4 regions of the Novosphingobium sp. genome follow, and region 4 is predicted to be linked to each of the others. Evidence: riboswitches for the same ligand, from Rfam matches in the RefSeq annotation. Region 4 holds a riboswitch; each other region holds the start of a gene.
What was found. Region 4 has a riboswitch for cobalamin ahead of ABDW49_RS23025 (DUF1852 domain-containing protein). Riboswitches for the same ligand answer to the same signal wherever they lie in the genome.
Positions count from the first base shown of each region.

Region 1: linked by a shared signal. The riboswitch ahead of ABDW49_RS09605 (DUF1636 domain-containing protein) and the one ahead of ABDW49_RS23025 (DUF1852 domain-containing protein) in region 4 are both predicted to bind cobalamin.
Region 2: linked by a shared signal. The riboswitch ahead of ABDW49_RS09540 (HoxN/HupN/NixA family nickel/cobalt transporter) and the one ahead of ABDW49_RS23025 (DUF1852 domain-containing protein) in region 4 are both predicted to bind cobalamin.
Region 3: linked by a shared signal. The riboswitch ahead of ABDW49_RS15305 (TonB-dependent receptor) and the one ahead of ABDW49_RS23025 (DUF1852 domain-containing protein) in region 4 are both predicted to bind cobalamin.

Region 1 covers NZ_JBCNLP010000001.1:2,059,017-2,066,895, reverse strand. Annotated here, with positions in the region: gene cobD (threonine-phosphate decarboxylase CobD) at 1-107, shown strand, start outside; gene bluB (5,6-dimethylbenzimidazole synthase) at 116-739, shown strand; gene ABDW49_RS09615 (cobyric acid synthase) at 743-2,188, opposite strand; gene cobO (cob(I)yrinic acid a,c-diamide adenosyltransferase) at 2,195-2,824, opposite strand; cobalamin riboswitch at 2,871-3,099, shown strand; gene ABDW49_RS09605 (DUF1636 domain-containing protein) at 3,195-3,557, shown strand; gene cobW (cobalamin biosynthesis protein CobW) at 3,561-4,607, shown strand; gene cobN (cobaltochelatase subunit CobN) at 4,618-7,854, shown strand; gene cobG (precorrin-3B synthase) at 7,851-7,879, shown strand, end outside.
Region 2 covers NZ_JBCNLP010000001.1:2,044,421-2,052,299, reverse strand. Annotated here, with positions in the region: gene ABDW49_RS09550 (cobyrinate a,c-diamide synthase) at 1-907, shown strand, start outside; gene cobF (precorrin-6A synthase (deacetylating)) at 904-1,647, shown strand; gene ABDW49_RS09540 (HoxN/HupN/NixA family nickel/cobalt transporter) at 1,639-2,658, opposite strand; cobalamin riboswitch at 2,880-3,116, opposite strand; gene ABDW49_RS09535 (SAM-dependent methyltransferase) at 3,264-3,725, shown strand; gene ABDW49_RS09530 (RMD1 family protein) at 3,808-4,653, shown strand; gene ABDW49_RS09525 (response regulator) at 4,663-6,228, opposite strand; gene ABDW49_RS09520 (chemotaxis protein CheB) at 6,225-6,824, opposite strand; gene ABDW49_RS09515 (protein-glutamate O-methyltransferase CheR) at 6,821-7,660, opposite strand; gene ABDW49_RS09510 (response regulator) at 7,657-7,879, opposite strand, start outside.
Region 3 covers NZ_JBCNLP010000001.1:3,336,174-3,344,052, reverse strand. Annotated here, with positions in the region: gene ABDW49_RS15335 (MFS transporter) at 1-153, shown strand, start outside; gene ABDW49_RS15330 (hypothetical protein) at 196-513, shown strand; gene ABDW49_RS15325 (hypothetical protein) at 510-839, shown strand; gene cls (cardiolipin synthase) at 836-2,296, opposite strand; gene ABDW49_RS15315 (endonuclease/exonuclease/phosphatase family protein) at 2,357-3,073, shown strand; gene ABDW49_RS15310 (hypothetical protein) at 3,078-4,505, opposite strand; gene ABDW49_RS15305 (TonB-dependent receptor) at 4,517-6,703, opposite strand; cobalamin riboswitch at 7,065-7,304, opposite strand; gene ABDW49_RS15300 (hypothetical protein) at 7,443-7,721, shown strand; gene ABDW49_RS15295 (catalase family peroxidase) at 7,875-7,879, shown strand, end outside.
Region 4 covers NZ_JBCNLP010000006.1:683,890-691,768, forward strand. Annotated here, with positions in the region: gene ABDW49_RS23015 (hotdog domain-containing protein) at 1-731, shown strand, start outside; gene ABDW49_RS23020 (methionine synthase) at 874-1,902, opposite strand; gene ABDW49_RS23025 (DUF1852 domain-containing protein) at 1,928-2,926, opposite strand; cobalamin riboswitch at 3,215-3,450, opposite strand; gene ABDW49_RS23030 (TetR/AcrR family transcriptional regulator) at 3,747-4,361, opposite strand; gene ABDW49_RS23035 (NADH:flavin oxidoreductase/NADH oxidase) at 4,500-5,657, shown strand; gene ABDW49_RS23040 (FAD-dependent monooxygenase) at 6,318-7,556, opposite strand; gene ABDW49_RS23045 (helix-turn-helix domain-containing protein) at 7,556-7,879, shown strand, end outside.

The sequences.
Region 1 (7,879 bases), on a different contig from region 4:
ACCATCGCATCTGGAGCCGCATCTTTCCATGGTCGCCACGCTTGATAAGGTTGGGTCTGCCGGGCATGGAGGCAGAGTGGCTGCGCCTTGCCGCCGCACTGGGATGACAAGATAAATGGATTTCACGCAGGACGAGGCCTCCACGCTGGAGCGCATCATGCGTTGGCGCCGCGATGTGCGTCATTTCCTCGATACGCCGCTGGATGAGGCTCGGATCGAGCGCTTGCAGGCGGCGATGGATCTGGCTCCCTCGGTGGGCAATGCGCGGCCATGGCGGGTGATCCGCGTGGAAGCCCCCGCGCTGCGCCAGGCGGTCCATGACAATTTCATCGCCTGCAACGCTCTGGCCGCGCAAAGCTATGAGGGTGAGCGGCTGGACGAGTACAACCGGCTCAAGCTGGCCGGGCTGGACAAGGCGCCGCTGCAACTGGCTGTCTTCACCGTGAGCGATCCGGCCGAGGGGCACGGCCTGGGGCGGCACAGCATCCCTGCCACGCTTCAGGCCTCGACAGCCATGGCGATCCATACGCTGTGGCTGGCGGCGCGGGCGGACAATCTGGGGCTGGGGATGGTGTCGATCCTCGATCCCGACACCATCGAGCGCCTGCTGGAGGTCCCCGAAGGCTGGGCCTTCTCGGCATGGCTTTGCATCGGCCACCCAGAATTTACCGACGATACGCCCCTGCTGCATCGTGCGGGCTGGCAGGAAAACCACCAGCATGAATGGACGCGGCGCTGACGCCTATTGCGCCAGCGCCAACAGCCCGGCCACATCGGCATGGGCCTCGATATGGTCGGCAAGAGCATCGAGCGTCGCCTCCACCTGGGCGCCATAGGCCAACCCTGACGGCCGCGCGCCAAGGCTAGCGATAAAGGCCGAGCGAAAGCCATCCTGCGTAAACAGGCCGTGCAGATAGCTGCCCATGATGCGCCCATCCGCCGAGATCGCCCCCTCGGGCCGCCCCGTGATATGGGCGAAGGGCCGCGCGCAATCGGGGCCATTGGTGACCCCGAGATGGATTTCATAGCCCTCCACCCGAAGCCCGCTGGCGGCGTGGATTGCCTGAACCTGCGTCAGTTTTTTGTCGCCCTGCATGGTGGTCGCCACTTCCAGCAGGCCGAGGCCCGGCATCTCGCCCGCCGGGCCTTCCAGTCCTTCGGGATCGCTTACCACGCTGCCCAGCATCTGATAACCGCCGCAGATCCCCAGCACATACCCGCCGCGCCGCACATGCGCCGCCAGATCGACATCCCAGCCCTGAGCGCGCAAAAACGCCAGATCGCCGCGCGTGCTCTTGCTGCCGGGCAGGATGACCAGCTTTGTGTCGCCGGGGATCGCCTGCCCCGCGCGGACCATCACCAGATCGATATCGGGCTCCTGCGCCAGCGGGTCCAGATCATCGAAATTGGCGATGCGGGAGAGGGCCAGAGCGGCCACCTTCACCCGCCCGCCCGATGACACGGCTCCAAGATCGAGCGCGTCCTCGGCGGGCAGCAGATGGGCCTGCGCGAACCACGGCAGCACGCCGAAACCGCGCCAGCCGCTGCGCTGCTCGATCAGGCGATAGCCATCGTCGAACAGCGAGGGATCACCGCGAAACTTGTTGATGAGAAAGCCGCGCACCATCGCCGCATCCTCTGGCGAGAGCACTGCCTTTGTACCGATGATCTGGGCGATCACCCCGCCCCGGTCGATATCGCCTGCCAGCACCACCGGCACCTGCGCGGCGCAGGCAAAGCCCATATTGGCGATGTCTCCGGCACGCAGATTGACCTCCGCCGGGCTGCCCGCGCCCTCCACGATCACCAGATCATGGGCAGCTTTCAGGCGATGGAAGCTCTCCAGAACCGGGGCCATCAACTGCGGTTTCAGCGCGGCATACTCCCGCGCCTTTACCGTGGCGATGCGCCGCCCCTGCAACACCACCTGACTGCCGACTTCGCTCTCTGGCTTCAGCAGCACCGGGTTCATATCGGTATGCGGCGATAATCCACACGCGATCGCCTGCAGGGCCTGAGCCCGCCCGATCTCTCCGCCATCGGCGGTGACAGCGGCATTGTTCGACATATTCTGCGGCTTGAAAGGCGCGACACTCAGCCCCCGCCGACGTGCCGCCCGGCACAGCCCCGCCACCAGCAGGGACTTGCCGACATTCGAGCCGGTCCCCTGGATCATCAAGGCTGGCATGGAGGTTTAGAACTCCACCCCGGCCTGCGCCTTGATGCCGCCGCGGAAGGGGTGCTTCACCAAAGTCATCTCGGTGACCAGATCGGCCTGCTCGATCAGTTCGGGCGCGGCATTGCGGCCGGTGAGCACCACATGGGTCATCTCGGGCTTTTCCTCGCGCAGGAAGGTCAGCACCTCCTCCAGCGGGAGATATTCGTAACGCAGGGCGATGTTGATTTCGTCAAGCAGCACCATGCGGATGTTGGGATCGCGGATCAGTTCCTTGGCCTTGTCCCAGCCCTTGCGCGCAGCGGCGATATCGCGGGCTTTGTCCTGCGTTTCCCAGGTAAAACCCTCCCCCATGGCGTGGAACTGGCAGAGATCGGGGAAATTTTGCTCGATCAGACGGCGCTCGCCGGTGTCCCAGGCGCCCTTGATAAACTGCACCACCGCGCTGGGCATGCCATGCGCGATGCAGCGCAGGATCATCCCGAAGCCGGAGGACGACTTGCCCTTGCCCGTGCCGGTATGAACGATCACCAGCCCCTTTTCGCCCTGCTTGCTGGCCATGATCTTGTCGCGAGAGGCCTTTTTCTTGGCCATCTTGGCGTTGTGGCGGTCAAAGTCAGCTTCGGGGGCGGGGGCATCGGCGGTCATGGTACACTCCTGATCGCGGCATTCCTTGACAGCCCCGTCGCAATCCCGCAATCCCCACCGCGTTGGTTCCTTGCGGCGGAGCAATCCACCAAAAGGCGAAGAGGGAATGTGACAGGGCTTTCGTCAAGCCCGAAGCACAGCCGCCCCCGCGACCGTCAACGGATGAGGCAGCTTCGATGCCACTGGCCGCAAGGCACGGGAAGGCGAAGCTGACGCAAGGCGTAACTGCCCCCGATCCGCCAGCCGGGAGACCTGCCAGCACGAGGAAACGGACAGCCGGGGTGCGCTGTGGCCGGTCGATCAGGCGCCGAACGCGGGTTCGGTGCCCGATGGCCTGTGCAGGCGCGCCTCATTGGGGAATTGAAGCGTCGTGGGTCACAACACCGTCCTTTTTGTCTGCACCACCTGCCGCGCGGGCCAGACGCCCGAGGAAGGCGAAACCGTGCCCGGCACCCTGCTGGCGCAGGCGCTGAGCGCCGCCAATGCGGATGGCGACGTGGAAGTGCGCCCCACCGAATGCCTCTCGGCCTGCACCAATGGCTGTTCCATCGCGCTGACAAGGCCCGGCAGTTGGACCTATGTCTACGGCCGCCTGTCCGACGCCGATGTGCCCGACATTCTGGCCGGCGCCAGCGCCTATGCGCAAAGCCCTGACGGCATCGTGCCGTGGCGCCAGCGCCCCACCATCTTCCGCAAGCAATCCATCGCCCGCATTCCCCCGCTGGAGCTTTAAGCCATGTCTCTGGAAAAAATCCCCGTCACCATCGTCACCGGCTTTCTGGGCTCGGGCAAGACCACGCTGATCCGCCATCTGCTGCAGAATCCGGGCGGGCGCCGCCTGGCGGTGCTGGTCAATGAGTTCGGCACGGTGGGCGTCGATGGCGAAATCCTGAAGGCCTGCGCCGACGAGAATTGCCCCGAAAGCGCGATCCTCGAACTGGCCAATGGCTGCATCTGCTGCACCGTGGCCGATGATTTCATCCCCACGGTCGAAAAACTGCTGGCCCTGCCCCAGCGCCCCGATCACATTCTGATCGAGACCTCGGGTCTTGCCCTGCCCAAGCCTCTGCTCAAAGCCTTCGACTGGCCCGCGATCCGCAGCCGCATCACCGTCGATGGGGTGATCGCGCTGGCCGATGCCGAGGCCGTGGCCGCTGGCCGTTTCGCCCCCGATGTGGCGGCGGTCGATGCCCAGCGCGCGGCGGATGACAGCCTCGACCATGAAACCCCGCTCTCGGAAGTCTTTGAGGATCAGCTCGCCTGCGCCGACATCGTTCTGCTGACCAAGGCCGATCTGGTGGACGCCCCAACGCTGGATCAGGCTCGCGCCGTGATCGCCGCCGAGGCGCCGCGCCCACTGCCCATGCTGCCTGTCACCGATGGCGTGATCGATCCCGCCGTCATCCTCGGCCTCAATGCCGCCGCCGAGGACGATCTGGCCGCCCGCCCCAGCCACCACGATGGCGAGGACGAGCATGAGCACGAGGATTTCGACAGCACCATCATCACCCTGCCCGAAGTCGGCGATCCCGAAGCGCTGGTCGCCGCCGTGCAGCGTCTGGCGCGCGAGCAGTCCATCCTGCGCGTAAAGGGCTTCGTGGCGGTGCAGGGCAAGCCGATGCGCCTGCTGCTTCAGGCGGTGGGCGAGCGTGTGCGTCATCAGTACGACCAGCCCTGGGGCCAGCGCCCGCGCGTGACGCAACTGGTGGTCATCGCCGAGCACGATCACCTCGACACCGCCGCCGTCCGCGCGGTGCTGGACACAGTTCTGGCCCCGGCGTAACCCTTCCGCGATGCATGTCATCTTCCGCGAGAGCCGTGGGCTGGAGGAAACCGAGGTCGCGACCGACCTCGGCCAGAGCCCCGCGCCGCTGATCGTCCTGTCCTTTTCGGACAGCGATCTGGGGGCTTTCGCGGCCGGATGGCATGCGGGGCGCGATCATTTGCCTGAACTGCGTCTGGCCAATCTGGCAGCGCTGAAACATCCGCTCTCCGTCGATACCTATATCGAGCGCACTGTCTCGGGCGCCAAGGCGGTGCTGGTGCGGTTGATCGGCGGCGCGGGCTACTGGCCCTATGGCCTCGCGCAACTGAGCGATCTGGCACGGCGCGAGGGGCTTGCCCTTGCCGTGCTGCCTGCTGACGGGCGCCCCGACCCCGCGCTGGAGGCGGCCTCCACCCTGCCCCCAACAGTGCTGCGCCAGCTTGCCGATCTGTGCGACACAGGCGGCGCCATGGCGGCTCAGGCAGCGCTGGCCGAACTGGCACGCGCCGCCGGCCTGCCCGCACCAACGCCGGAAGGCGCCACCACCATTCCAGACTGCGGCTGGTATCAGCCCGGTTTTGGCGTGGTCGATGCGCCCATCGCGGGCGAGGCCCCGCTGGTGGTCGTCAGCTTCTATCGTGCCTATCTCACCAGCGGCGACACAGGGCCCATCGATGCCCTGATCACGGCGCTGACCAAACGCGGCTTTCGCGCGGCGGGGTTGTTCGCGCCCTCGTTGAAGGCTCCGGGCGCTCCGGCATGGATCAGGACCACGTTCAGCCACCACACACCCGCCGCCATCGTCAATGCCACCGCCTTTTCCGGGCGTGACGACAACGGTGCCTCGCCACTCGACGGGCCTGGATGCCCGGTGTTTCAAGTGGCGCTCTCCACCGCCGATGAAACGGCTTGGGCTGGTGCCGAACGTGGCTTGTCTCCAGCCGATCTGGCCATGCATGTCGTCCTGCCCGAGGTTGACGGACGGCTGCTGGCGGGCGTCGCCAGCTTCAAGACGGCGGAGGTGGTCGATCCCGATCTGCAATGCGCCCGCACGCTGCACCGCCCCCATCCCGAACGGATCGAGGCCATCGCTGACAAGGTGGGCGCATGGCATGCTCTGGCCGTCACCCCGGCGCGGGATCGGCGGGTGGCGCTGATCCTCTCCACCTATCCGGGCCGGGCCGACCAGATGGCGCATGCCGTGGGTCTGGATGCCTTGGCCAGCGCCGAAGCGATGCTGGCAACGCTGGCCGCGGCCGGATACCACACCACAGCCGAACCACTCGCCGCCGCATTGCAAGGCCATACCATCGCCTGGCCGCTCTCGGCCTATCGGGAGGCGCTGTCCGCCCTGCCCGACAGCCTGCGCGCGGATCTGGAGCAGGCATGGGACCAGCCCGAAAACGACCCCGCCTTTGCCGAGGGCGCTTTCCACTTCGCCGCCGTGGCGCGCGGCCATGCCTTCATCGCCCTGCAACCCGAACGCGGCGATGCGGCCCGGCGCGATGACGACTATCACGATGTCTCGCGCATCCCGCGCCATGGCTATGTCGCATTTTATCTGTGGCTGCGCGCTCAGGGCGTGCATGCGCTGGTCCATATTGGCGCGCATGGCACGCTTGAGTGGCTGCCCGGCAAGGCCGTCGCCCTGTCGGAGCGCTGCTGGCCCGAAGCGCTGATCGGCCCGCTGCCGGTGATCTATCCCTTTATCGTGAACGATCCGGGCGAGGCTGCCCAAGCCAAACGCCGCATCGGCGCGCTGACGCTGGGCCATATCCCCCCAGCGATGGTGGCCAGCGCAGTGCCCGAAGGCCTGCTGCGCCTCGAACGCCTGCTCGACGAATATTCGACCGCCGAAGGGCTTGATCCCGCCCGCCGCGACCGGCTGATCACTCAGATCCGCGATGAAGCGCAGGCCAGCGGCGTCACCCAAGACCTCGGTCTGCCGCAGGACGCCAGCGCCGCAGAGGCCATGGTGCGGATCGACCGCTTCGTCTGCGACATCAAGGAAAGCCAGTTCGGCGACGGGCTCCATATCTATGGCACCGCCCCCGGCGAAACCGAAGGCCTGCTCACCGCGCTGGATGGGCGGCGCGTGCCCCCCGGTCCCTCCGGCTCACCGGCGAGGGGGCGGAGCGATGTGCTGCCGACCGGGCGCAACCTGTTCAGCGTCGATCCGCGCGCCGTACCCAGCCGCATGGCTCATGCCCAGGGCGTGAAGCTGGCCGAGGAACTACTGCGCCGCCATATTCAGGACCATGGCGACTGGCCGACCGGTCTGGTGGTGGATCTGTGGGGATCGGCCACAATGCGCACGGCGGGCGAGGAATTTGCCATGGCGCTGCATCTGGCGGGCCTCGCCCCGCGCTGGGATGCCGACAGCGAGCGGGTCTGCGGCTTCGAGATCCTGCCGCCCGTCCTGCTGAACCGCCCGCGCATCGATGTGACCTTGCGCGTCTCGGGCCTGTTTCGCGATGTCTTTCCGGGTCTGGCCCAATTGTTTGAGGCCGCCGCTGCTGCTCTGGCCGAGCGCGACCATGAGGAGCCCGGCGAGAACCCGTACCTCACCCGCACCCCGCGCGTCTTCGGACCCAGGCCGGGCCTCTATGGCCTCTCCATGGAAGACCCGGCAGAGCATCTGGGCGAGGAAGCCCGTCACGCCGCGGGGGAAGCATGGCTGGCCGCCTCGGCATGGGCGCTCGATGCGCAAGGCGCCATCGCCCATAACCGCCCCGCGCTGGAGGCCCGTCTGGCCGGGGCAGATGCCTTTGCCCATGTGCAGGATCTACCCGAAACCGACCTGCTGCTGGCGCGTGACTATGCCGCGCATGAGGGAGGCTTTGCCGCCGCGATGAAGGCTTTGGGCCGTCCGGCGCCAGCGCTCTATCATCTGGACGCGACACGCCCCGAAACCCCGCGCGCGCGCACTTTGGCCGAGGAAATCGCCCGCGTGGTGCGCGCGCGTGCCAGCAATCCGCGCTGGGCGCAGGGCATGATGCGCCACGGCTTTCGCGGCGCCGCCGAGATCACCGCCACCATCGACAATCTGGCCGCCTTCGCGCAATTGACCGGGCAGGTGCCCGCGCATCTCTTCGACCTGTGTTTCGATGCCACGCTGGGTCAGAGCGACATCGTTGCCTTTATGGATGACGCCAATCCCGCCGCACTGGAACAGTTGAGAGTCCGCTTTGCCGCTCTGGCAGAGGCAGGGCTGTGGACCACGCGGCGCAACTCCATCGCCGCTCAACTGGCGGATCGGCCATGAACGCGCCGTATGATCGTCTGGTCAA
Region 2 (7,879 bases), on a different contig from region 4:
TCTGGGCTTTGCGCGGATGGCGCAGGATGTTCGTCTGGCGGGCGTTATCCTCAACAAGGTGGCCAGCCCCCGGCATGAGGCGCTGATCCGCAATGGCATGGCGCAGGTGGGGATCGAGGTGCTGGGCGCCCTGCCCCGCCGCACCGACCTCACCCTGCCCGAGCGCCATCTGGGGCTGGTGCAGGCCGAAGAGCATGAAGGGCTGGAGGCCACGCTGGCGGCGCTGGGCGGTTTTGTCGGCGAGCATGTCGATCTTGACCGACTGCGCGCTCTGGCCTCGGGCGGTTTTGCCTCGGGTGAAGTCCTCGGCGTGCCCCCGCCTGGGCAGCGGGTGGCGCTGGCGTGGGACAGCGCCTTTTCCTTCGTCTATCCGCATCTGCTGGCGGGATGGCGGACGGCGGGGGCGCAGATTTTGCCCTTCTCGCCTCTGGCCGATGAAGCGCCCGATGACAGTGCCGATGTCTGCTGGCTGCCCGGTGGCTATCCCGAACTCCATGCCGGCAAGCTGGCAGCGGCGGAGCGGTTTCGCTCTGGACTGCAAGCCTTTGCGCTAACCCGCCCGGTGCATGGCGAGTGCGGCGGCTATATGGCGATAGGGCAAGTGCTGGTCGATGCTCAGGGGGTGGAGCATCGCATGGCCGGGCTGCTGGGGCTGGAAACCTCCTTTGCCAAAAGGCGGATGCATCTGGGCTATCGCCTCGCCACGCTGGAGGCGCCGATCCCCGGTTACGCGGCGGGCGCAAGGCTGCGTGGGCATGAGTTCCATTACGCCACCATCCTCGCCCAGCCCGATGACCCGCTGGCCCATGTGGTGGATGCCAATGGCGCGGCAGTGCCCGAAACCGGGTCGCGCCGGGGCCATGCCACGGGCAGCTTCTTCCATATGATTGCGCAGGCCAGCGCATGATCGAGCTGGTTCTGATCGGCATCGGCACGGGCGGGCCGGATCAACTGACGCTGGCGGCGGTGAAGGCCATCAACCGCGCCGACCTGATCCTGATCCCCCGCAAAGGCGCCGACAAGGCCGATCTGGCCGATCTGCGCCGGGCCATCTGCGAGGATGTTCTGACCAACTCGGCCACGCGTATCGCGGAGTTCGATCTGCCGGTGCGCGATCCGGCACAGCCGGATTATCTGCGGCGCGTGGATGACTGGCATGATGCCATAGCCAAGGTCTGGCAGCGGACCATTGCCGATCACCTCACGGATGGCCGCGTGGCGCTGCTCGTCTGGGGCGATCCGGCGCTTTACGACAGTTCCCTGCGCATTGCCCGGCGCCTGCCCGATGTGAGCGTGCAAGTCGTGCCGGGGCTGATGTCGATCAATGTGCTGACCGCCGCGCATGGCATCACGCTCAATGAGGTGGGGGCGCCTTTTCTGGTCACCACCGGGCGGCGGCTGCGCGAGGAGGACTGGCCTGCGGGCGTCGAGACTGTGGTGGTGATGCTGGATGGGGAATGTTCGTTCCGGCATCTGCCGCCCGAGGGTATCGCGATCTGGTGGGGCGCCTATGTGGGCATGAGCAACCAGATGCTGTTGTCCGGTCCTCTGGCGCAGGTGAGCGAGACCATCGTGGCGGCACGGGCAGAGGCCCGCGCGCGCCACGGCTGGATCATGGATATCTATCTGCTGCGGCGATCACGCTGACCGCACCTCGACCTCGTCGAGCCGCTTGAAGCGGTAGATCGCGAAGGAGAGCGCCCAGCTCAGCGCGAACAGGCCGACGATCCCGAAGCCCAGCAGGTTGAAGCTGCCCGCCAGATCATCGAACACATCCCACAAGCCGCCGGTCAGACGCAGATGGCTGGCGATCAGTGCCAAAGTCTCGATCCCGCCGATCAGGATCGCCACCAGCGCCGCCACCAGCGTGATCGTCATATTGTAGTAGAGCTTGCGGATCGGCTTGACGAAGGCCCATTCATAGGCGCCCAGCATCATGATGCCGTCGGTGGTGTCGATCAGCGCCATGCCCGCCGCAAACAGCGCCGGGAACAGCAGCACCACACTGAAGGACATGCCCTGCGCGGCCTGAGAGGCCGAGAGGCCCAGCAGCCCTACCTCGGTCGCGGTGTCAAAGCCCAGCCCGAACAGAAAGCCCAGCGGCGCCATATGCCAACTGCGGGTGATCAGGCGGAAGAGCGGGCGCAACAGCCGCGCCATCAACCCGCGCCCGGCCAGCAGCATGTCGAGATCCTCCTCGACATAGACGCCGCCCGCCAGCACCCGGCGATAGGAACGATAGACCGCGCGCAGGATCATCAAATTCATCCCCGCGATGGTGAAAAGGAAAAAGGCCGAGACGCAGGTCGAAATCAACCCGCCTGTTGCCTTGAAGCCCTCGATTCCCGTGGCCGCGCCCGCCATCAGCGCGATCAACAGCGTGGCCACCAGCACCACCGCCGAATGGCCGATGGCGAAGAAGAAACCCGTGCCGACCGGGCGCTGGCCATCCTGCATCAGCTTGCGCGTCACATTGTCGATGGCGGCGATATGGTCGGCATCGACTGCATGGCGCAGCCCCAGCGTATAGGCCAGCAGCGCGGTCCCCAGCATGCCGGGCGCCTGGTGCAGCACCACCCAGCCCCAGATCCACACCCCCAGATTGGCCACCAGCAAAAAGGCATAGAGTGCCCCGATGCGCCGCCGCAGCGGCGTCATCCCGCCGCTGGTGGCGGAAGCCTGCCCAGCACCTTGAAGTAAACGTTCCATCTTGCAACACGTCCGTCGGCGCCCGCGAAACGACAGGCCGCGCCACCGCCGAAGCGGTCGGCATGCCAGAGGCGCGCGCCTGCGACGCCCGAAAGCATGCCCGTTAGGGCCCGGCCATACTGATGTCGCCCAGACGGTGGACCGTGCCATGGCCATCCCCTGGGCCGTGGCAAGAGCGACCCCATACCGGCAGGTCTCCTGGCTCGCGGGTCGTCACGCGATGCGCAGCCTTCCCGAGCCTCGCATGATTTTGCGTCCGGCCCAGTGGCCGTGCCGACCCTCCTTGGGGTGACACAGGCGTATCGCGCTCGCCGCTCACAGTTGCAGGGACAGCCCGGTTTCGGATCCTCGATCCTTACCGTGTTCCCTTTCAAGCCCTTGCGGGCACCGGTGCGGGATGCAAAACCGGCAGGACCGGCTTGCTCGGGCCTGATAGGGCAGATGGAGGGCTTGGCCAAGGCGCTTTCGCGGCCAGCGGGCCAAATCTTCTTTCCCGGCCCAAGGTTGGCTGCCTATACAGGGCCTGCCTGCGGATCTGGTTCGGGAGCAGCATCATGGAGTTCAGCCTTACCCCCATCGGCCATGTGCGCGGCGGACGCGCCGATCCGCTTGACGATCACTGGGGCGAGAGCCGGGCCGCCATCGACCTGGACGCGGACCGCTTCGGGCCGGAGGCGCTGGCGGGGCTGGCGGATTTCAGCCATGCCGAGGTGATCTTCCTCTTCGACCGCGTGCCGCCCGAGCGCATCGAAACCGGCGCCCGACATCCGCGTGGCCGCGCCGACTGGCCACTGGTGGGCATTTTCGCCCAGCGCGGCAAGAACCGGCCCAACCGGCTCGGCGTGACGGTGTGCCGGATCCTCGGCGTCTCGGGCACGAGGCTGGAGGTCGAGGGGCTGGACGCGATCGATGGGACACCAGTCCTCGACATCAAGCCGGTGATGCGCGAATTTCTGCCGCGGGGCGATCTGCGCCAGCCCGAATGGTCTGGTGCGCTGATGGCCGATTATTGGTAAAGGTTTGAAAGAGCGGGGTGTCGCGCAAGCGAAACCTGCCGCTGGCAGGGAGATCCAGCGCTAAAGCGGAGCAGCTTCCTTCATGGCCCTTCCCAAAACCGCAGGTCTTCCCGATTTCGTTCTGCTCGGAGGGGTGCCCGAGGCAGCGCGCTATCGCCTGAGCGCAAGACTGATCGGCGAGCGGATCGACACGCGTTACGTCGCCGACGCGCAGGCGACCGGCGAATGGGCCGGAAAAGCGGTGTTCGGACCGGGGCTGACCATCGTGTTTCGCGATGGCGTGGTGGTGTCGATCAGCGATGAGGAGGTGGCGCAGGATTTGCCCGACGCGCTGCTGCTGCCTCATACCTTCGATCCCGAGGCCTTGCCCGAAACGGAAAGCACCGTGCTGATCGTCAAGCCCGGCTCCAACGACAAGATCGCGGCGGACGGACAGGTGCAACTGATCGACGCCAGCCCCGAGCGCTTCCTGCTGGTGGCCGTGGTCCTGGCGCGCAGCGTGATGCTCTCGCGCGACGAAATCCTGGTGTCCGAAGCCTTCGACCGGATCAGCCCCTTGGTGGCCGATCTGCACAGCAACGGGCAGGCCCATCTCTCGATCAAGCGGGCGATGCAGCTGGTGGGCAATGCGCTGGCGGCGCGGCATCGCATCATGGGCAGCGCTCAGGCCAATGACCGGCCCGATCTGCTCTGGGACCACCCCGATCTCGACCGTCTCTACACCCGTCTTGAGGACGAATATGAGCTGGACGAGCGCCATGAGGTGCTGGAGCGCAAATTCGTCGCGCTGGGCGATGTGGCCGAGGTGCTGCTCGACATCGTGCGCGACAAAAGGGCTTACCGCGTGGAGCTGGCGATCATCGCGCTGATCGGTTTCGAGATCGTGATCTCGCTGGTGGATATGGCGATGAAATACGCGGGGCGTTAGGAAGGCGTTTCAAGAAGCCGGGGCCTGCTGCCCCGGCGCGCCATGGGCGAGCAGCAATTGCTCCAGTGCCTCATAGGCCACGGGCTTGACCAGATGATGGTCGAAACCGGCCTGTGCCGCCAGTTCCTTGTCGCGGTCCTGCCCCCAGCCGGTCTGCGCCACGATCAGCGTCTGGCGGAAGTCATCGTCCTGACGGAAAGCGCGGCAGACCTCATAGCCATCCATCACCGGCAGGCCGATATCGAGCAGAATGGCGTCGGGCCGATAGTCGCGCGCCGCCTCAAGCGCCTCGCGGCCATCGTTGACCACCTGAAAGTCGTGGCCCATTTCCTCCAGCATCCAGCCCATGCTCATGGCGATCATGGCATTGTCATCGACCACCAGAACCTTGAGCGGGCGGTTGGCGGCGGCCTGCGGCGCATCCTCGGCCATGGCTTCACCTGCCACCGCCTGAGCAAGCGGCACACGCAGGGTAAAGGTGCTGCCCTGCCCGATGCCGCCGCTATGCGCCTCGATGGTGCCGCCATGCATCTCGACCAACTGCCGCGCCAGCGCGAGGCCAATGCCAAGCCCGCCCTTGGCATGGACCGAATGATCCTCGATCTGGGTAAAAAGCTGGAAAATCCGCGACTGCATCGCCGGGGGAATGCCCAGCCCATTGTCGCTGACCGCGATCACCGCCTCGCCGTTCTCGACGCGCAGCGACAGACCGATCTGCCCCCCTTCGGGCGTGTATTTGGCGGCATTGTTGAGCAGATTGCCCAACACCTGCGCCATGCGCGTCAGATCGGCATCGAGCCAGATCGCGGCATCGGGCACATCCACCGTCAGCCTGTGACCATGGCTTTCGATCAGCGGGCGGCTGGCCTCCAGCGCGAGGCGGACGATCTCGGCGGCCTGAAGGCGTTCGCGGCGCAGTTCGATCTTGCCCTGGCTGATGCGTGAAACATCAAGCAGATCGTCGATCAGCCGCACCATCTGCGTGAGCTGGCGGTCCATCATCGCGCGAATGTCCTCGGCGCTGTCGCCATCGGGCTTGCGGCGCAGCACATCGATCCCGTGGCGCAGCGGCGCCAGCGGGTTGCGCAATTCATGCGCCAGCGTGGCGAGAAATTCATCCTTGCGGCGGTCGGCCTCTTCCAGAGCGGCGCTACGGGCTTTCAGTTCGTCGCGCTGCGCGGCGATCTGCTGGCGCTGGCGATGGAGTTCGAAGAAAACATCAGCCTTGCTGCGGATGATATCGGGCTCGATGGGCTTGTGGATGAAGTCGACCGCGCCCGCCTCATAGCCGCGAAAGCGCCGCTGGCTGTCGGCATTGCCCGCCGTCACGAAGATGATCGGCACATGGCGGGTGCGGTCATTGCCGCGCATCAGCTCGGCCAGATCGAAGCCCGACAGGCCCGGCATCTGCACATCGACCAGCGCCAGCGCGACATCATGCTTGAGCAGCAGTTCGAGCGCCTCGTCACCCGAGCGCGCCTTGAGCAGCACCAGCCCATCGCGCCGCAGCAGGGCTTCGAGCGAGAGGAGGTTCTCCTCCAGATCGTCCACCAGAAGAAAGCTGACGGGGGTCATGCGGGGTGGTTCCTTCCCGGATCACCCCGGCCCAGCTCCAGTAGGAAGGCCGAAATGTCCTCGATTGTCATAATCTTGGCCTGCCTGCATGCCTCGATGGCAGCTTCGGGCATGGCGGTGGCATAGGCACCTTGCGGATTTTGCACAATGGCCGTTCCGCCAGCATCGGCGATGGCGCGCAGTCCGGTTGCGCCATCCTGATTGGCGCCCGTCAGCACGATGCCCACCAGCGCCTCGCCATAGGCGTCCGCCGCGGTTTCGAACAGCACATCGATGGCCGGGCGCGAGAAATAGAGCGGCTCATCGCTGGAAAGCGACAGGCTGTGGTCCTGCTCGACCAGCAGATGGTAATCAGGCGGGGCGAAATAGACGGTGCCGGGGGCGATCTGCTCCTTGTCCTGCGCCTCGCGCACGGGGATCGCGCATTTGGACTGGAAGAGTTGCGGGATCACGCAGTCACGGTCAGGGCGGATATGCACCACGATCAGGATCGGCAGCGGGTAATCGGCAGGCAGCACCGGCAACAGCCCCGAAAGCGCCGCCAGCGCCCCCGCCGACGTGCCGATCACCACGGCCCGAGGCGTCGTTTCGCTCATCCTTCGGTCTTCTGGTAGATCTTGTCGCCGGTTGCCAGTTCGCTGAAGCTGGGAGCATGGGCGGAAAAGCGCAGGCTCTCCTTCGAGCCCAGCCCGAGGAAGCCCTTGCGGGTCAGGGAGTCATTGAAAAGCCCCACCGCGCGATCCTGCAAGGGCCGGTCGAAATAGATCAGCACATTGCGGCAGGAGATCAGATGCATCTCGGCAAAGACCGCATCGGTGACAAGGCTGTGATCGGAGAACACCACGCGATTGCGCAGGCTCTTGTCGAAGGCGCCTTTGCCATAGGCGGCGGTATAATAGTCCGAAAGCGAAGATTTCCCCCCCGACTTGCGGTGGTTCTCGGTGAAAAGCTGGAAGCGTTCGAGATCGTAGATCCCCGCTTCGGCCTTGGCCAGCGCGTCCTGATTGATGTCGGTGGCATAGAACAGCGTGCGCTGCTCCAGCCCCTCCTCGCGGAAGAGGATGACAAAGGAATAGAGTTCCTCGCCCGTGCTGCAGCCCGCGATCCAGATGCGCAAGCTGGGATAGGTGCGCAGATGCGGGATCACCTTCTCGCGGATCGCCTTGAAATAGGATGGATCGCGGAAGACCTCGCTGACCTGCACCGTCAGATAGGACAGCAGGCGCGGCAGCATCTCGGGATCGTGCAGCACATCGTGCTGAAGCGCCGAGATGCTGCGATAGCCCAATTGCTCGCGCGCCTGCCTCAACCGCCGCTTGATCGAGGCCTGCGCGTAATTGCGGAAATCATAATGATAGCGCCGGTACAGCCCTTCGAGCAGCAGGTGGATTTCGATATCCTCCACCCGCTCACTGATGAGACCATCGCTCATCGCGGCATCCACACGCGCACGAGCGAGAGCAGCTTTTCGACATCGAGCGGCTTGGCCATATAGTCATTGGCCCCGGCGCGGATGCAGCGCTCCTGATCGTCGGGCATGGCCTTGGCCGTCAACGTGATGACCGGCAGCGCCTTCCACGCCGGATTGCGGCGGATGGCGCGGGTGGCGGCCAGACCGTCCATCACCGGCATCATCACATCCATCAGCACC
Region 3 (7,879 bases), on a different contig from region 4:
ATCGGCGGGGCCTATTTCGCCTCGCCGCGCTGGACGGGGGGCTCGGGCACGCTGGGCGCCTCGCTGGTGCTGGTGCCGGTGTTGCTGGGCTGCGCTCTGATGGCCGCGCGCTTGCCCGCGCGCCTGTTCGGGGAGCCGCGTCCTCACGCCTGAGAGAGGGCGTGACTTGGCGCTGCGATCGGGCGATAGGGTTGCATGGCTGAAACCTTGCTGACCGTGTTTGTCGTGGCCGCCGCCATCATCCTGCCGACGCTGCTGATGGCCTTGCTGGCCGGACGGCTGGGTGGCGTGGACAGGCCTTGGCTGGCGGTGATCGCCTGCGGTCTGGTCGTGCCGGGGGCGATGCTGCTCTATGTTTTCAGCCAGATGCATCGTGAGGGTGGCGTCGGCTATGGCGATGCCATGGGGTTGGGCGTGATTATGCTCTTGGCCGCCATGGTCTCGCCGGTGACGTTGCTGACATCCTTCCTGACGATCCGCCGCATGCGCCGCCGCAAGGCACCAGACCAATGATGCTGATCCTGCTGCTGGCCAGCCCGGTGATGGCGGTGCTGGGGCTTTATCTGCCGTTTCGCACCCTGTCGCAACGCGCGGCGGGGATTGGGGCGGCATGCCTCGGCCTGCTGATGCCGCTGCATGCGGTGGCGGGCTTCTGCTGGGTGGGCCCGTGGATTTTCGACCATAGCTCGGTCTGCGCGCTGCGCCACGACACGTTCGAGGGCGGCTGCGGCTATGGCGAATTCATCTTTATCACCATCATCGCTGTCGCCCAGCCCGCCGTGGCAACGCTGATCGGTGGGGCGCTGCTGTTCGCAATCGGGCGCAGCAGGCGCCGTTAAAGCAGCGGCCCGGCCAGCCGGAAGAGATTTTCCAGAAAATGCTGCCGCCAGGGCCTTTGCTTCCATGCGGCGGGATCGATCGCACTGCTGCGCGCGGCATAACCATCAAGGATGCCATCGAGTTGCGCGCTGGCCTGCGGTTCATAGAGGAGCAGGCTCATCTCCAGATTGAGGTAGAAGCTGCGCATGTCCATGTTGACGGTGCCGAAGACGGTGATGCTCTCGTCGATCAGCAGGGCCTTGGCATGCAGCAGCCCGCCGGTGAAGCGCAGGATCTCCACCCCCGCTTCCAGCAGGCTGTCGAAGGCGGACTGGCTGGCATATTGCGCCATGCGGCTGTCGCCCTTTTGCGGCACGATGATCTGCACCGCGATGCCGCGCTTGGCCGCCGAGGTCAGCGCCAGCAGCACCGCCTGATCGGGCACGAAATAGGGGGTGACGATGCGCACTCTTTGTCGCGCGTTGAAAATCCCCGCGACGATCACCTCATAGATCGTGGAGCTGGGCATTTCCGGGCCGGAGGGCAGCAGTTGCATCAGCATCCGCCCCTCGGGCAGGGGAGGCTTCTGCTGGTCGAAGGGCAGGGCGCGCAGGGCCTTATCGTCGATATCTGTGTCGGGCCGGTCGAGCAGATCATCGGCATGGAACACGCAGGCCAGCGCATCGACCATCTGCCCCTCGATCCGCATCATCAGGTCGATCCATTCGCCGACATGGGCATCGGCCTTGAAAAAATGCGGATCGACCAGATTGAAGCTGCCCATATAGGCCACCGCCCGGTCGCAGATGAGCTGCTTGCGATGGTTGCGCAGATCGGTGCGTTTCGAAAAATTGCGGATTGGCGCGACGGGCAGTGATCGCGTGACGCTGACTCCGGCCGCTTTCAGCCGCGCGGGCCAGTCCGAGCGAAAGAAGCCCTTGCTGCCGAAATCATCGGCCAGAATGCGGCAGGCAACGCCGCGTCCCGCCGCGCGCAGCACCGCCTCCAGCACCGCCTCCACGCGGCCGCGCGGGTCGATGATGTAGAACTCAAGGCAGCAGTCGCATCGCGCGGCGTCGATGTCGCTGGCCATGCGCTGCAGAATGTCGCCCGCGTCGCTCAGCAGCGTGTAGCGGTTATGCGAGAGCACGGGAAAGCCGCTGTCCCGCGCGATCGAAGCCGCCATCGCGTTGAAAGGCTGGGGGATTGCATCCACACTGGCCGCATCGGCGCGGGCGATGGCATAGGCCTTCTCGTAATAGCTGCGGATGCGGTGCCCCAGCTCCAGCCTGCGCCGCCCCAGATTGGGGGCGCCGAACAGCACATAGAGCACTGGCCCGCCGATCGGCATGGCGATCAGCACCACGATCCAGGCCAAGGCACTGTTCACCTGAAGCTTGCGATAGAGCACGCGCAGCGACAGGATGGTTGCGACCAGCACGTGGAGCATCAGCGGATATGAGACTGTCGGGAACAAGGTGGCTCCTTCGCAACTTCGCTTTATCGACCGTTGTGACGAAAAAAGGCTGACTGCGCCATGAAGTTGCTGACATGGAACATTCAGGCCGGCATCGGTACCAAGCGCTACCGGGATTATCTGTTCCACGCGCATCGGCAGGTGATCCACACCGCCGCCAAGACCGCGATCCTGCGCGAGATCGCGCGGGAGATCACCCCTTATGACGTGGTCTGCCTGCAGGAAGTGGATCTGGGCGGGCGGCGCGCGGGCTATCGCAGCCAGATCGAGCTGATCGCGGCGGCATCGGGCCATGGCTTTGTCGCGGTCCAGCAGAACCGGGTGATCCCCGGCGTGTCGCGCCACGGCAATGCGATCCTGAGCCGCTGGCCGCTGGAGATCGTGGAGGATCTGAAGCTGCCGGGCCGCGTGGCGGGGCGGGGCTGCCTGATCGTCGATGTGGCGGGGCCGGAGCGCCTGCGGGTGGCCTGCCTGCATCTCAGCCTTGGGGCGGCGGATCAGGCGGCGCAGCTTGCCGTCATCGCCAGAGGGCTGGCGCGGGCGCCGCGCTGGGTGGCGATGGGCGATTTCAATTGTGGCGGCGCCAGCGCGCCGATTGCCGGTTTCTGCGCGCTGACCGACGGGCGCCCGGCCGGAACGTCTCCGGCAAGCTGGCCTTCATGGCGGCCCCGGCGGGATTTTGACCATATCATCGCCAGCGGCGATCTGGCGCCGCTCGACTACCGCGCCGATCCGTTGACCCTGTCGGACCATCGCCCGATCTCGGCGCGGATTTGATGGTTCAGGCGCGCCTCAGCCGCTTCCAGCCGATCCACACGCCGCTGACCGAAGTGACCAGCCCCAGCAGCGACCACAGCCACAGCCAGATGTCCCACAAGGGGCGGTGGAGCGTCAGCGCATTGAGGTCCCATTTGTGAAGCAGATCGAACAGCCAGCGATAGGTGCGGCGGCGCGAGTCCAGATGTTCGATGATCACGCCGGTTTCGGGATCGATATGCAACCAGCTTTGCGCGGGGTCGTCGAAGCGCAGGCGCAGGACGGGCAGACGGGGCAGGGCGCCTACATCGTACCAATAGGCATCGGGCGCGGTCAGCCGCTCGATGGCGATAAGGTGGCCGGAGGGGATGAGGGTTTGGGCGGCCTTGGCGATGGTGGCGTCTGAGGGCCTTAAGGCTTGTCCGTTACTGGCATCGTAGACCCGACGAATGCCATCGCCGTTGAAGATCGCAAGCCGCGCCAGCCCGCCATCGCGCGACAGCCGGATCTGCCTTGCATCGCTGCCCAGGGCGCGCAATCGCTCCAGCGTCACCGATGGCATCGGCGTGCCCATCGCATAGGCACGCTCGGCTTGCTCCGGCAGATCGGCCTTCTGGAACAACCGTCCCGGATCGACCGAGAGCCAGCCGCTGAAAATCCATGCCATCAGGAACAGGCCTCCGCCAAGCCCCGAGACATGGTGCCACAGCATCCAGCCGTGATAGGGTGTCATCCGCCCGCCCTTGAAGCGCCGGTGCCCCACACGCGTGCGCAGCAGGCCGATCCAGATCCCCGCCAGGGCTCCGGCGATGCAGGGGCCCGAAACCCATAGCACCACCTGCCGCCATGCCGCATTGTCCTGCCTCAGCACGGTGGGATAGAGCCAGTGCGGCACCGACCCCAGCCAGTTCCAGAAACGGATGCGCTGCGTCGTGGCCTGCACCACCGCGCCGCTGCTGGAGGAAACATAGAGCTGTGTGCCCGCCGCATCGGCCAGGCTGACCTTCCACAAGGGGCGGTGGCGGTCGAAGCCGCCCGCGACGGTCCATTGGTCGCGGGTGATCTGTTTGACATCGCGCACCGTTGTATGGCTGAAACCCTGCGCGACCCGCCTTGCTACAGCCGCATCCACCGGGGGCAGCACGGCGCCGCCATGCGCGGGCAGGGTGATTGTGGGCGCCCCCCATGGTTCCAAGCGCCACACCGGCTGGCCATCGCGCATCTCCAGCGTCAGGGCGCGTGTGTCGGGGGAAACGGGTGGCGGCACATTCACCGCCCGCCAGTCGATCGCCTGCGCTCCCGCCAGCTTTTGGGCGGGCGAGAGCGAGGGATAGGGCACATAGATCATCACCAGCCCCGAGGCGAACCACATGGCAAACAGCAGGCAGGTGACAATGCCCACCCAGCGGTGGGTCAGGTAAAGCCAGCGTTTGGCCTGATGCTGCCATGCCATGGTTCAGACCCTCAGAACTTGGTGCGCAGCGAGACGTCGACCGAGCGCGGGCGGCCCAGAATCCACTGCTCGTCATTGTAGGTGGTCTGGGCGTAGGCCTTGTCCAGCAGGTTGTAGATATGGACATCCACCGAGGCATGCCGGTTCACGGCATAGGCCAGCCCCGCATCCACCACCGCATAGGCCGGCACGCGGAAGGTGTTGGCGGTATCCGAGTAGGTGTGCCCGACATAGCGCAGCCCCGCCTGAGCGCGGATCTGCTTGGTCGCATCCCAGCGCAGCCACAGATTGGCGGCCTGTTGCGGCACATTGGGCGGCGCCTTGCCGGTAAAGCTGACCCCGCCGGAGAAGAAGTCGTCATAGCGCGCCTTTAGCACCGTGCCATTGGCGTCGATCCCGAAACCGGCGGGCAGATTGAGCGACACCCAAGCCTCGATCCCCTTCGACGATTGCTGCCCCACCTGCTGGATCGGGCTGGAGAGCGTCTGCTGATAGAGCAGGCCTTTCTTCACGATGCGATAGGCCGCCAGCGTCGCCGTGCCGCGCCCGCCCCAGAAGCTGCCCTTGGCGCCCACTTCCACCTGATTGCCGGTGGCATTGCTGAACTGGGTCTGGGCGGAGGAATAGGTCGTCAGCGTGCCGAGCGGATCGGTGCCCGTGCTGTATTGCGCATAGAGCGACACGGTCGGCACCGGCTGATAGACGCCGCCCACGCGCCAGGTGGTGTTGGTCAGTTTCTTGTCGAACACAAACGCATCCACGCCGCCATTGCCGGTGGGATAGGTCCGGGTCCAGCGCTTGATCTCGTCATTCTCATGCCGGATGCCGGTGATGAGCGAGAACTTGTCTCCGAACTTCAGCCGGTCTTCCGCGAAGAAGGCATATTCGGTCGTCTGGGTGCGATAGCGTGGAGCAATCCCCTGCGTGTCGTAGAACAGGCCGGGGTTGAAACCGGTGGGCGTCACGCTGTCTTCCTGCACGTCCGATCCGAAATCGTTCGAATAGGTGAGCGCGATGCTGTTGACATCAAAGCCCACCACCAGATCGGTGCTGATGTTGCCCGACAGCGGGATCTTGAACGTGGCGCTGCCCTGATCGCCCCACTGGGTCTGGTCATGGCCGATGCCGAAATTGTCGGTGCGATAGATGTTGCCGGGCGTCGCGGGGCTATAGTTGTAGCCATTGTGGCAATTGCCATTAGCCCCCACCCAGCAATAGCTTTCCAGATCGCGCCACTGGCGTTTGCTGGTCAGCACATAGCCCAGATTGGTGAGGCTGATGCTGTCTGACGGCGTCCAGTCGGTCTGCAAGGTGGTGCGGTTGTCGCGGTAACGTATATGCGCGTCGCCCACATTGTAGTTCTGATGGCGCAGCCCCAGATCCAGCCTGCCGTTCACCAGCGGCGTGCCGGTGTATTTCATCGGATGCTGGTCGCCGTAATCCTCTCGCAGGGTGAAGGTCAGTCTGTCGGTGGTGGCCCAGCGCAAGGTGCCCGACAGCGCCAGACTGTCCGAATGCCCGCGATCGACATAGCCGTCCGAACGACGATAGCTGGCATCGACACGGTAGGAGAGCCGCTCACCGATCGGCCCGCCAAGCCCGGCGGCGGCATGGAAGGTGTTTTGCGAGCCATAGCCGATCTCGCTCTCGAACTCGGTGCGCTGGGTGTTGGGTTTGCGCATGATCACATTGACCGCGCCGCCCAGCGATCCCTGCCCATAAAGCACCGAGGCCGGGCCGCTGAGGATATCGATGCGCTCGGCCATCCACGGGTCGGTGGGGAAGGTGATGGTGCCCGCCGCCGGGAACAGACGCACCCCGTCGATCAGTTGCAGGATCGAGCCTTGGCCGGCAAAGCCGCGCGCCGCCAGCGCCGTGCCGCCATTGCCGGGGTTGCCGACATTGAAGAAGCCGGGCGCGCGCGCCTCGGCCTCGGCGATGGACATGTCGCCGCGCGCGCGGATCGCCTCGCCATCGATGCTGGCGATCGAGGCGGGGGTCTCGAGCGGGGTAAGGTTGAGGCGGCTGCCGGTGGCGTCGGGCCGGGTGAGCGTCTGGCTCTGCTGGCCGATGACCAGGATGTTGTCGGCCTCTGCGGCGGTCTGGGCCTGAGCGCTGCCGAGCGGCGCCAGCATGCTGGCGGCCAGCCAGATCGGGCGCAGGGCCGTCTGCGGCCTCTTGCGAAGGTTGCGTGTCATATGGGTGATCCCCCTGTTTCTTTTATCGATATCGTGATGCGTGCCGGGTGCGATGCCGGTGCGGCCTCGCCGGGCCTGCGAACTGCCGCCGCGGCGGACAAGTTCTTTACGGTTGGCGCGGTGTTACACCCTGTTTCACCCAGGGTTACGGACGGGGCCTGACGGTCTCTTCATCATCAATCTCCGGCGCCGGGCGACGGGCAGGGGGCAAGGTCTGGCCCGCGCCGATCCGGCACGGTCAGTCCCGCGCCGAAACGAGGCGGGCAGGCGCTGTGGCCCGCTCGCTGCGGCGTCCATGGCCCCCGGCCATGCTGATCGTCGCTCAGACGGATATCCGTGCCTTGGCCATCCCCTGGACCGGGCAAGAGCGACACGCAGCGGCAGGTCTCCTGGCTCGCGGGTCGTCGCGCGGTGCACAAGCCTTCCCGAGCCCCGCATGATTTTGCGTCTGGCCCAGTGGCCGCATCCCGCGCCTTTGGCAGGATGCCGCGTGCATCGCACTCGCCGCTCACAGTTGCAGGGACAGCCCGGTTTCGGATCGGATGATCCTCACCTTGTTCCCTATTAAGCCCTTGCGGGCACCGATGCGGGTTGGGACGCGACAGGTTGTCCTGTCGTCATCACGGGCGCTTAACATCAGAATTCATGCCCTGATGCAAGTTTGAATTGCCGGTGACAGACGGCATGAATGGGGGCATGGCACAAGCAGGCCATAACAGGCCGCAGGGGATGATGGTCCATGCTTCCGGTCGAACAGATCGAACGATTTGCCCTGGCGGTCGAGCTGCTGGGCGGTCCGCATGCGGCGGCGCGGACCCTGGGGCTCAGCGAGGCGGAGATCGACGATCTGTGCATCGGCAGGCGGGCGCTGCACATCGATCTGCTGCAGGCGATCTCGCGCGCCTTGCTGCTGCATGCCGAGGCCTGCCGCCTGATGGAGCGGCGCCTGTCACCGGCCTTTCACGACAACATCCTGCCCGGACAGGACCGGCGAAAAGGCGGTGAGGAAGAGGAATAAATCCCTCTCTTCGACAAGCCCAACCATCAGGGCTGACAAGAGAACGCATCCTTTTGGGTGATGGCTTCGTATAAGAAACGGATATATGAGGTCCTCTCATACGTCCGATATGTTCAAGCCTTCCACGCCAAGCCTTGCCGACAGGATGTCTCCATGCC
Region 4 (7,879 bases):
TCCCCACGGACACCAACCACCATGGTACGCTCTTTGGCGGCGTGGCGCTGGCGCATATGGACAAGGTCGCGTTTCTGGCGGCGACGCGCCATGGGCGTGTGCCTTTCGTAACCGCGCGCAGCGAGCAGATTGATTTCGAGGCACCGGCGAGCGCGGGCGAGATGGTTGAGGCGACCGGGCGCGTCGTGCGGGTCGGTAACAGTTCGCTTGATGTCGAGGTTGAGCTGGTCGCGGAGGCGACGGTCAGCGGAGAGAGGCGGCGTTGCACGCGTGGTCGCTTCACCATGGTGGCCGTCAAAGGCCCTGATGTTCGCCTGCCGCTTCCTCCATTTTATGCCGGTCAGCAGGTCGAAGAGGATGGTGTCCTGCGGATGGCGGAAATCATCTTTCCCGAGCAAACCAACCACTATGGCACGTTTTATGGTGGCGACGGGCTCAAGATGCTGGGCAAGGCCGCGTTTATCGCGGCGACGCGGCATACGCGGCGGAATATCGTTATGGCCTCGTCAGAGCGGGTCGATTTCCGCTCCGCGGTCGGGCTGGGCGATATGGTGGAACTGGTCTCGCGCATTGTGCGGACCGGGTGCAGTTCCGTCACTGTGGAAGTCGAGTTGTGGTCGGAGAGGCTGCTGACAGGGCAGCGCCGTCATGCTGCAACGGCGCGCTTCGTGATGGTGGCGGTCGATGAGCAAGGGCGCCCTACGCCGATCCTGTCCGCGCTGGAGGTTTAAAGCATGTAGCGATGGGGCGCTCCGTTCTAGTTCACCCTGACGGGAGGCAGGCAATATCGGCCTGCCTCCCGTCAGGGAGCTGCTTTGCCACACCAGATGTTCCGCAAACGGGTTTGGCAGAGAAGAGCGTTCTAACTGGCTGCTAGGCCGAGAGTTCTTTGCGCACGATCTCCGCGCCCGCACTCAAGGCATTCAGCTTGCCGCTGGCGACCTGACGAGGCAGGGGAGCCATGCCGCAGTTGGTCGACGGGTAGAGTTTGTCGGCATCGACAAACTGCAGCGCTTTGCGCAGCGTAGCGGCCACTTCTTCCGGCGTCTCAACGGTATGATTCGCCACATCAATGGCGCCAACCATCACTTTCTTGCCGCGAATCAGTTCAAGCAGATCCATCGGGACGTGCGAGTTATGGCACTCCAGCGAGATAATATCGATGGTGGACGTTTGCAGCTTGGGGAACGCCTCTTCATATTGCCGCCACTCCGAGCCCAGCGTCTTCTTCCAGTCGGTGTTGGCCTTGATGCCGTAGCCATAGCAGATATGCACCGCCGTTTCGCACTTCAGCCCCTCAACGGCCCTCTCCAGGGCGGCGATGCCCCAGTCATTCACCTCGTCAAAGAACACGTTAAATGCGGGCTCATCAAACTGGATAATGTCGACGCCGGCGGCCTCGAGCTCTTTGGCTTCCTGGTTGAGGATCTTGGCGAATTCCCAGGCCAGCTTTTCGCGGCTTTTATAGTGGTCATCATAGAGCGTGTCGATCATGGTCATCGGCCCCGGCAGGGCCCATTTGATCGGCTGCTTGGTCAGCTGGCGTAAAAATTTGGCGTCTTCAACGAAAACGGGCTTTTGGCGCGCGACCGCCCCCACGACGGTTGGCACGCTCGCCTCATAGCGATTGCGAATTTTAACCACTTCGCGTTTCTCGAAATCGACGCCGCTGAGGTGCTCGATAAACGTCGTGACGAAGTGCTGGCGCGTTTGCTCGCCATCGCTGACGATATCGATGCCGGCCTGTTGTTGCTCTGCCAGCGACAAACGCAAGGCGTCCTGTTTCCCTTCGATTAATTCTTCATTCTGCAATTTCCAGGGCGACCACAGGGTTTCCGGTTGGGCCAGCCAGGAAGGTTTAGGCAAGCTGCCGGCGGTCGACGTAGGGAGCAATATTTTCATAATAGATGACCTGTATTTGAGTGAATCAAAGCGCGTAGTGAGCAGACCATTGCTCAAGAATGGGCTTGTAGGGCTTGATAAATTGCTCTTCCGTAAATTTCCCCTGCTCAATCGCTAACTGGCTACGCTCTTCGCGATCGTAAACAATCTTGGTTAATGAATGATCCTGGTTATTCAGGCTTGGCTGATAGTATTGCCCCGCCGCCGAGTTGGCGTTGTAAATTTCAGGTCGATAGATTTTCTGGAAGGTCTCCATCGTGCTGATGGTGCCGATCAGTTCCAGATCGGTGTAATCGCTCAGCAAATCCCCGGGGAAATAAAACGCCAGGGGCGCAACGCTATTTTTCGGCATGAAGTAGCGCACCTGCAGGCCCATTTTTTTAAAATACCGGTCGGTCAGCGAAGCGCCGTCTTGCCGATATTCGTCGCCCAACACCGGATGTTGATTGCCCGTCCGATGATAGGTGTCTTTGCTGGACACGCTGAGGCAGATCACCGGCGGTTTGCTGAAATTCTCATGGTATGCGTTTGAATTGACGAAGTGCTTAAAGATATTGCCGTGCAAATCGCCGAAATCATCCGGAATGTTGAATTCCGCCGTGTTTTTATTGTGCGCCGGCAGCAAGACGCTAAAGTCGTAATCGCGCACGTAAGACGAGAAGTTATTCCCGACGATGCCCTCAAGACGCTTTTGCGTTTTTTTATCAATGATGTTGGTTTTCAGGATTTCAATCACCGGGAAGCTGGCCCCCTGATCTTCAACGCGCATCTCAACCGAAATGATTTCAAGCTCAACCGAATAGCGGTCGGCCTTGGGGTTATCCCAATGCGCCAACGAATTGAAGCGATTGTTAATCATCACCAGCGTGTTGCGCAGGTTCTCCCGGCGGTTTTCCCCTCTGGCCAAATTGGCGAAGTTGGTGGTGATACGCGTACTTTCAGAGGGGTTATAATCTTCATCCAAGCGCAGGCTCTTGATGGTGAAGTTGAAATCCAGCGCGGGCTGGGCGTGTGCGACAGGCATGCGACATCTCCTTCGGACCAGCAGGTTGGCTGGCCCGTCATGACGGTTCGGGATGATGGATGGGTGGGCGCGCGCCGCGTCAGGCGGGGATGAACACCGTTAACACGACGCGCCGACGCATTCGCGCATGGCTTGCCGGGGGGAAACAGGACTGGAAACATCGGCCGATCACCTGCTTTGCCGGGCGGAGGGGCCGAAGGAAGAACGCGCCAGCATAAGCGTCGCCGCAGGGCATAGACCTCCGGCGCGTGCGACAAGCGCGATCCACCGGAGGAACCCCCGTCCGAGGAACGTTATGGCGCCGAAGGCAGGTCTCCTGGCTTGCGGGTCATCACGGTGGTTCCGGCCTTCCCGAGCGCTTTTGCAAGGCTCAGTGACACGAAATGGAACCACCGTTCGCCGCTTACAGTTGCGGGGGCAGCGCCGGACTCTGCCCTTTCGGGCACCACCGGCTTCCCGTCTTAGCCCCACCGCGCGGACCCTTGTGGAATCTGGGATGGGGAACCTTGACAGGATGCAGAGACACCATCTCAGCCAAGCTGTCAAGTATCATATAAAGAAATCTTTATATGTGGTTATCTAGGCCAGCGTTCACAGCGATCCGCTCAGCTTTGAAAGAGACAGGTCATTTTTTGTACTTAAGATTTGCAGCTCTTTGATGGGGTGCAGCCATTGTAGTTAATTGTCTGCCGCTGAGCCTATGACTGCTTTCAGCGCCTGGCATCGCCGCCCTGAATGGCGGTTTTGTCAGCGTTTCCAGCGAAGACCGGACGGCGCGGAGCCGGCAGAGCAAGGCTTGGTTAACCGCCGTAGCTTCCAGTCAGACCAATAAACGGACTGCACATCCGCCAATTTTCAGCAAATCCGAAGTTGTGGCTCCGCTGCTAGCCTGCAACGACATTCCCTCAAGCAAGGTATTCAATCCGCTGGCAAGGGCATCGACATCTGCATCGGCCGGGAGCTGGCCATCGCTCACGCCTCGCGTCAATCGATCGCGGAACGCCTGCTCCGTCTGCTTGCGCAGCGCCTTGAGCGCGTCAGCGACATCAGCTGCATCGTCGGGAATGTTCACCGCTGCCGTCACGACCAAGCATCCGCACGGCACGTCCTGCAGCGTCAGAATACGCGCGGCTGAGGCGAAGAAGCTCGATATGGCCAACCTGACATCTGGCTCGGCAGCCATCTCGTCGCGGTTCTGGTCCCAGTAGGTCCGCTCGTAATGGTCCACTGCGGCCATGAAGAGCTGCGCCTTGTTGCCGAACTCCCCGTATAGGCTGGGCGGGTTGATCCCCATGGCAGCACAAAGCTGAGCGATCGACGCCGGCGCGAAGCCATGGCGCCAGAACACGCCAAGCGCTTTCTCGAGCGCGGCCTCGCGATCAAAACGGGCCTTACCCTTGCTGCGGTGGAGCGCGATTTTCGCTTCGGTCTGCATGATGCTCCCTTGGTCCTCGCCATTTTTTGATCGCGAGGGGTTGACTGTTTGTATCGATCACTACAAATGAGGGGTTGTAGCGTTCATTACAAATAGACTCGTGCAGCCGCATTGCAAGCGGCTCAATCACAGAGAGACATGATGGCTAATCTTTTCGATCCGCTGGAGCTGCGGAGTGTTCGGCTGCGCAACCGCCTCGCCCTATCGCCAATGTGCCAGTACGAAGCCACCGACGGCTTCGCTAACGACTATCACCTTGTCCACTATGGCAAATTCGCCTTGGGCGGCTTCGGGCTTGTGATGGTTGAGGCCACCGCCGTAGCGCCGGAAGGCCGAATCACTCATGGCGACCTTGGCTTGTGGGATGATGCCCAGATCGACGGTCTCGCGCGCATCGTGTCGATGGTGAAATCGCAGGGCGCCACGCCGGGGATCCAGATCGCCCATGCCGGTCCCAAGGCGAGCATGCAGCGCCCCTATTATGGCGACGGTCCGCTGACCGATGAAGATGTCGCTCGAGGCGACCATCCCTGGGCCGTCGTGTCGGCTAGCGCGATTCCGGTCGACGATGGCTGGCTGACGCCTGAGGAACTCGACGCAGACGGCCTCGCGCGCATTCGTGGCGCATTTTCTGATACGGCTCGCCGGGCGCTTGCCGCCGGGTTCGAGGTGCTCGAGATGCACGCCGCGCATGGCTATCTGCTTAACTCGTTCCTGTCGCCGCTCACGAACCAGCGCACCGACACCTATGGTGGCAGCCTCGAAAATCGCATGCGGCTTCCGCTTGAGATCGCTCGCGACCTTCGCGCGATCTGGCCCGGCGACAAGCCGCTCTTCGTCCGCATCTCCGCCGTCGATGGTAGCCGTGATGGCGTGACCATCGAGGACAGCGTGATCTTCGCCCGCGAGCTCGCAGCCATTGGGGTGGACGTCATCGACGTCTCGTCCGGCGGCGTCGGCCGCACCTATGATCACCCGAATGGATATGGTCATCAGGTGCCCTATGCCGCGCAGATCTCGCGTGACGCAGGCATTCGTACAATGGCGGTCGGTCTCATCGTCACTCCTGCCCAAGCCGACGCGGTCGTCGCCCATGGCGAGGCAGATATGGTTGCGATTGGCCGCGAGGCGCTCCACGATCCGCACTTCCCGCACCGTGCCGAGCGGGCACTCGGCGTGTCGAGTGCTGAAACCCCCTTTGATAGCTGGGTGCCTCAGATTGGCTGGTGGCTCAATGCACGCGAGCGAAAGATCCGGCGGCTGGACGGTGCCGCTTTGGCCGAACAGGCACCTTAAATCCTGACGGCGCCATAGGTCCATAAGTGGGGATGGTCATCGCTCATTGGCGGTTGGGTGCAACCACTCGCTCTGATGCCGCGACCATCCCCGTTAACGTCATGCTCGTTGACGGCGGCATGCGGCGCCACTCCTTCTAGACGTCAGAAGGCCTGGCTGATGAAGAACGGCCCCACGGCGAATGGCAATTTTTGGGCTAAATTCCAACGTCCGATGGTGGTTTTGGAAACGGAAGCAAAGTCCCAAGGTCTGGCGTTCATCGCCTCCGTGGGCGAGGTGAATGATCGGCAGCTTTGCGACGCCAATCGGACCTGCGGACGGCAGTTATGTCCGCGAAACAGGCCTAAGCTTTGCTCGCTGGCGGCGCCAGGTTGAAGTCGTGCTTGCGGTCAAACGGCTGGCGGGCGGGGCTTCGATCCAAAGCGTGGCCGCCAATCTCGGCTGCGAGAGAGTTCCGAGTTTCATGACAACGTTCAAAAAAAGACGCTTTGTAGCTTGCCTGGGCGCTACATGGTAGAGCGGTGTCCATGGCGAGGTTAGGAAGGCCTCTTTGATTGTATCGGCAAAGCTGCTGAGGCAGGATATGCGTAGTAACGATACATCGTATCTCTTTACGCCATGCGTCGAATATATGTATGGCAGTTCTGCAAGAGACAGTTGTTATAGATCGATTTCCCGTTCGAGAATCTTGCGATTGCGCTCTTCAAGTTCGCGGTCGTCCGCCGGGAACAGCGTCGACATACCTTCCGTCGCAGCCCTCTCCTGCACCGCTTCGACAAACGGGCGCAGCCCGTCTTCATAGTCACGGAAAGCAGCGGCGTGATCGTCTGGCTGTTGCTGCAAGGCGTCGGCCAGACGTGCCGCTCCAATCAGCGCCATCGAACCGCCCATGCCGGCGACCGGCGACACGCAATAGCCCGCATCTCCCACCAGAGCGACGCGCCCTTTCGACCATGCCTTTATCCTGATCTGGTTCGCCTGATCGAAATAGAAATCGCCCTCGACGGCGACATGCTTCAGCATAGCAGGCACCTTCCAGCCGAGGCGTTCAAAATGATCGAGGATCAGTTGGCGTTGCTGTGCCTTGTCACGGAAATCATAGTCGATCTGCTGCTCGCTGCGGAACGCCAGCGCGATATCGGTGCGGTCGTCATAGCCGTTCAACATGGCGGTCAGACCGGGCTGGCTGAAGACCTGCGTGCAGTTTGGCGGCAGCAGACCGGTTTCCGGAACCACCCGCAAATAGAAATAGCCGCCCATGTAATAGGAGGCCGCGTCGGCATTGTCGAACACCAGCGATCTGGTGTTGGAGCGATTGCCGTCGCAGCCAAACACCAGCGCATAGCGATGGTGCGATCCGTCGTTGAGGGTTACGCAAACGTCATCCGGCCCTTGCCGCAACTGCCGGATGGATCGCCCGAAGCGTAGATCGACGGCACCGTCTAAGGATGCGAACAGAATATCGAGCAAATCGTCGCGATGGATCTCGTAACGCGCCATCGTCTGATCCTCGGCGGGCGAGGCTGCCGTCAGCTCGCCAAGGGTCGTATCGTGCTCATCCTTGAACGCGAAATTGCGCGGAGGAAGCGCCCTGGCCCGCACGGCATCAAACAGCCCCATGCGGCCGAGAATGTCGATCGTCTCACCCTCGATATCGACGGGCGTGCCGCCCCGCCGCAAGCCCTCAGCGGTTTCGATGATCGTGACCCGGTGGCCGAGCCTTGTCATCCAAAAGGCGGTGGCCAGGCCCGCGAAGCTTGCTCCGCTGATCAGCACGGGGAGGGTTTCGGTCTTCGCGGGCGTGGAGATGGAGGTTGACGGATGGGCCATGGCGCTCTCATTATCGATGACAGTTTCTAGATTCGATCTATAAATATACTCAGTACAGAAAGAAGGCAATGCCCGAGCCGACCGCCCCAAGGCGCACCCGAAAGCGATTGCTGACTCGTCAGGCTATTTCCGATGTGGCGACCCGGCTTTTTTTTCAGCGGGGCTTCGACCAGGTGACGATCGACGAGATCGCCGAGGCGGCCGATGTGGGGCGGATGACGGTGTTCAACCATTTCCCCCGCAAGGAGGACATGTTCTTCGACCGCGAACAGGAAATCCGCGACGTGGCTTTCACGGCGATCCGGACGCGGGAGGCGGGCATGTCGCCCATTCGGGCCCTGAAGGCGCTGGCGCATCGCCTGATCGAGGAACCCGATCCTTCCTTTCCGGTC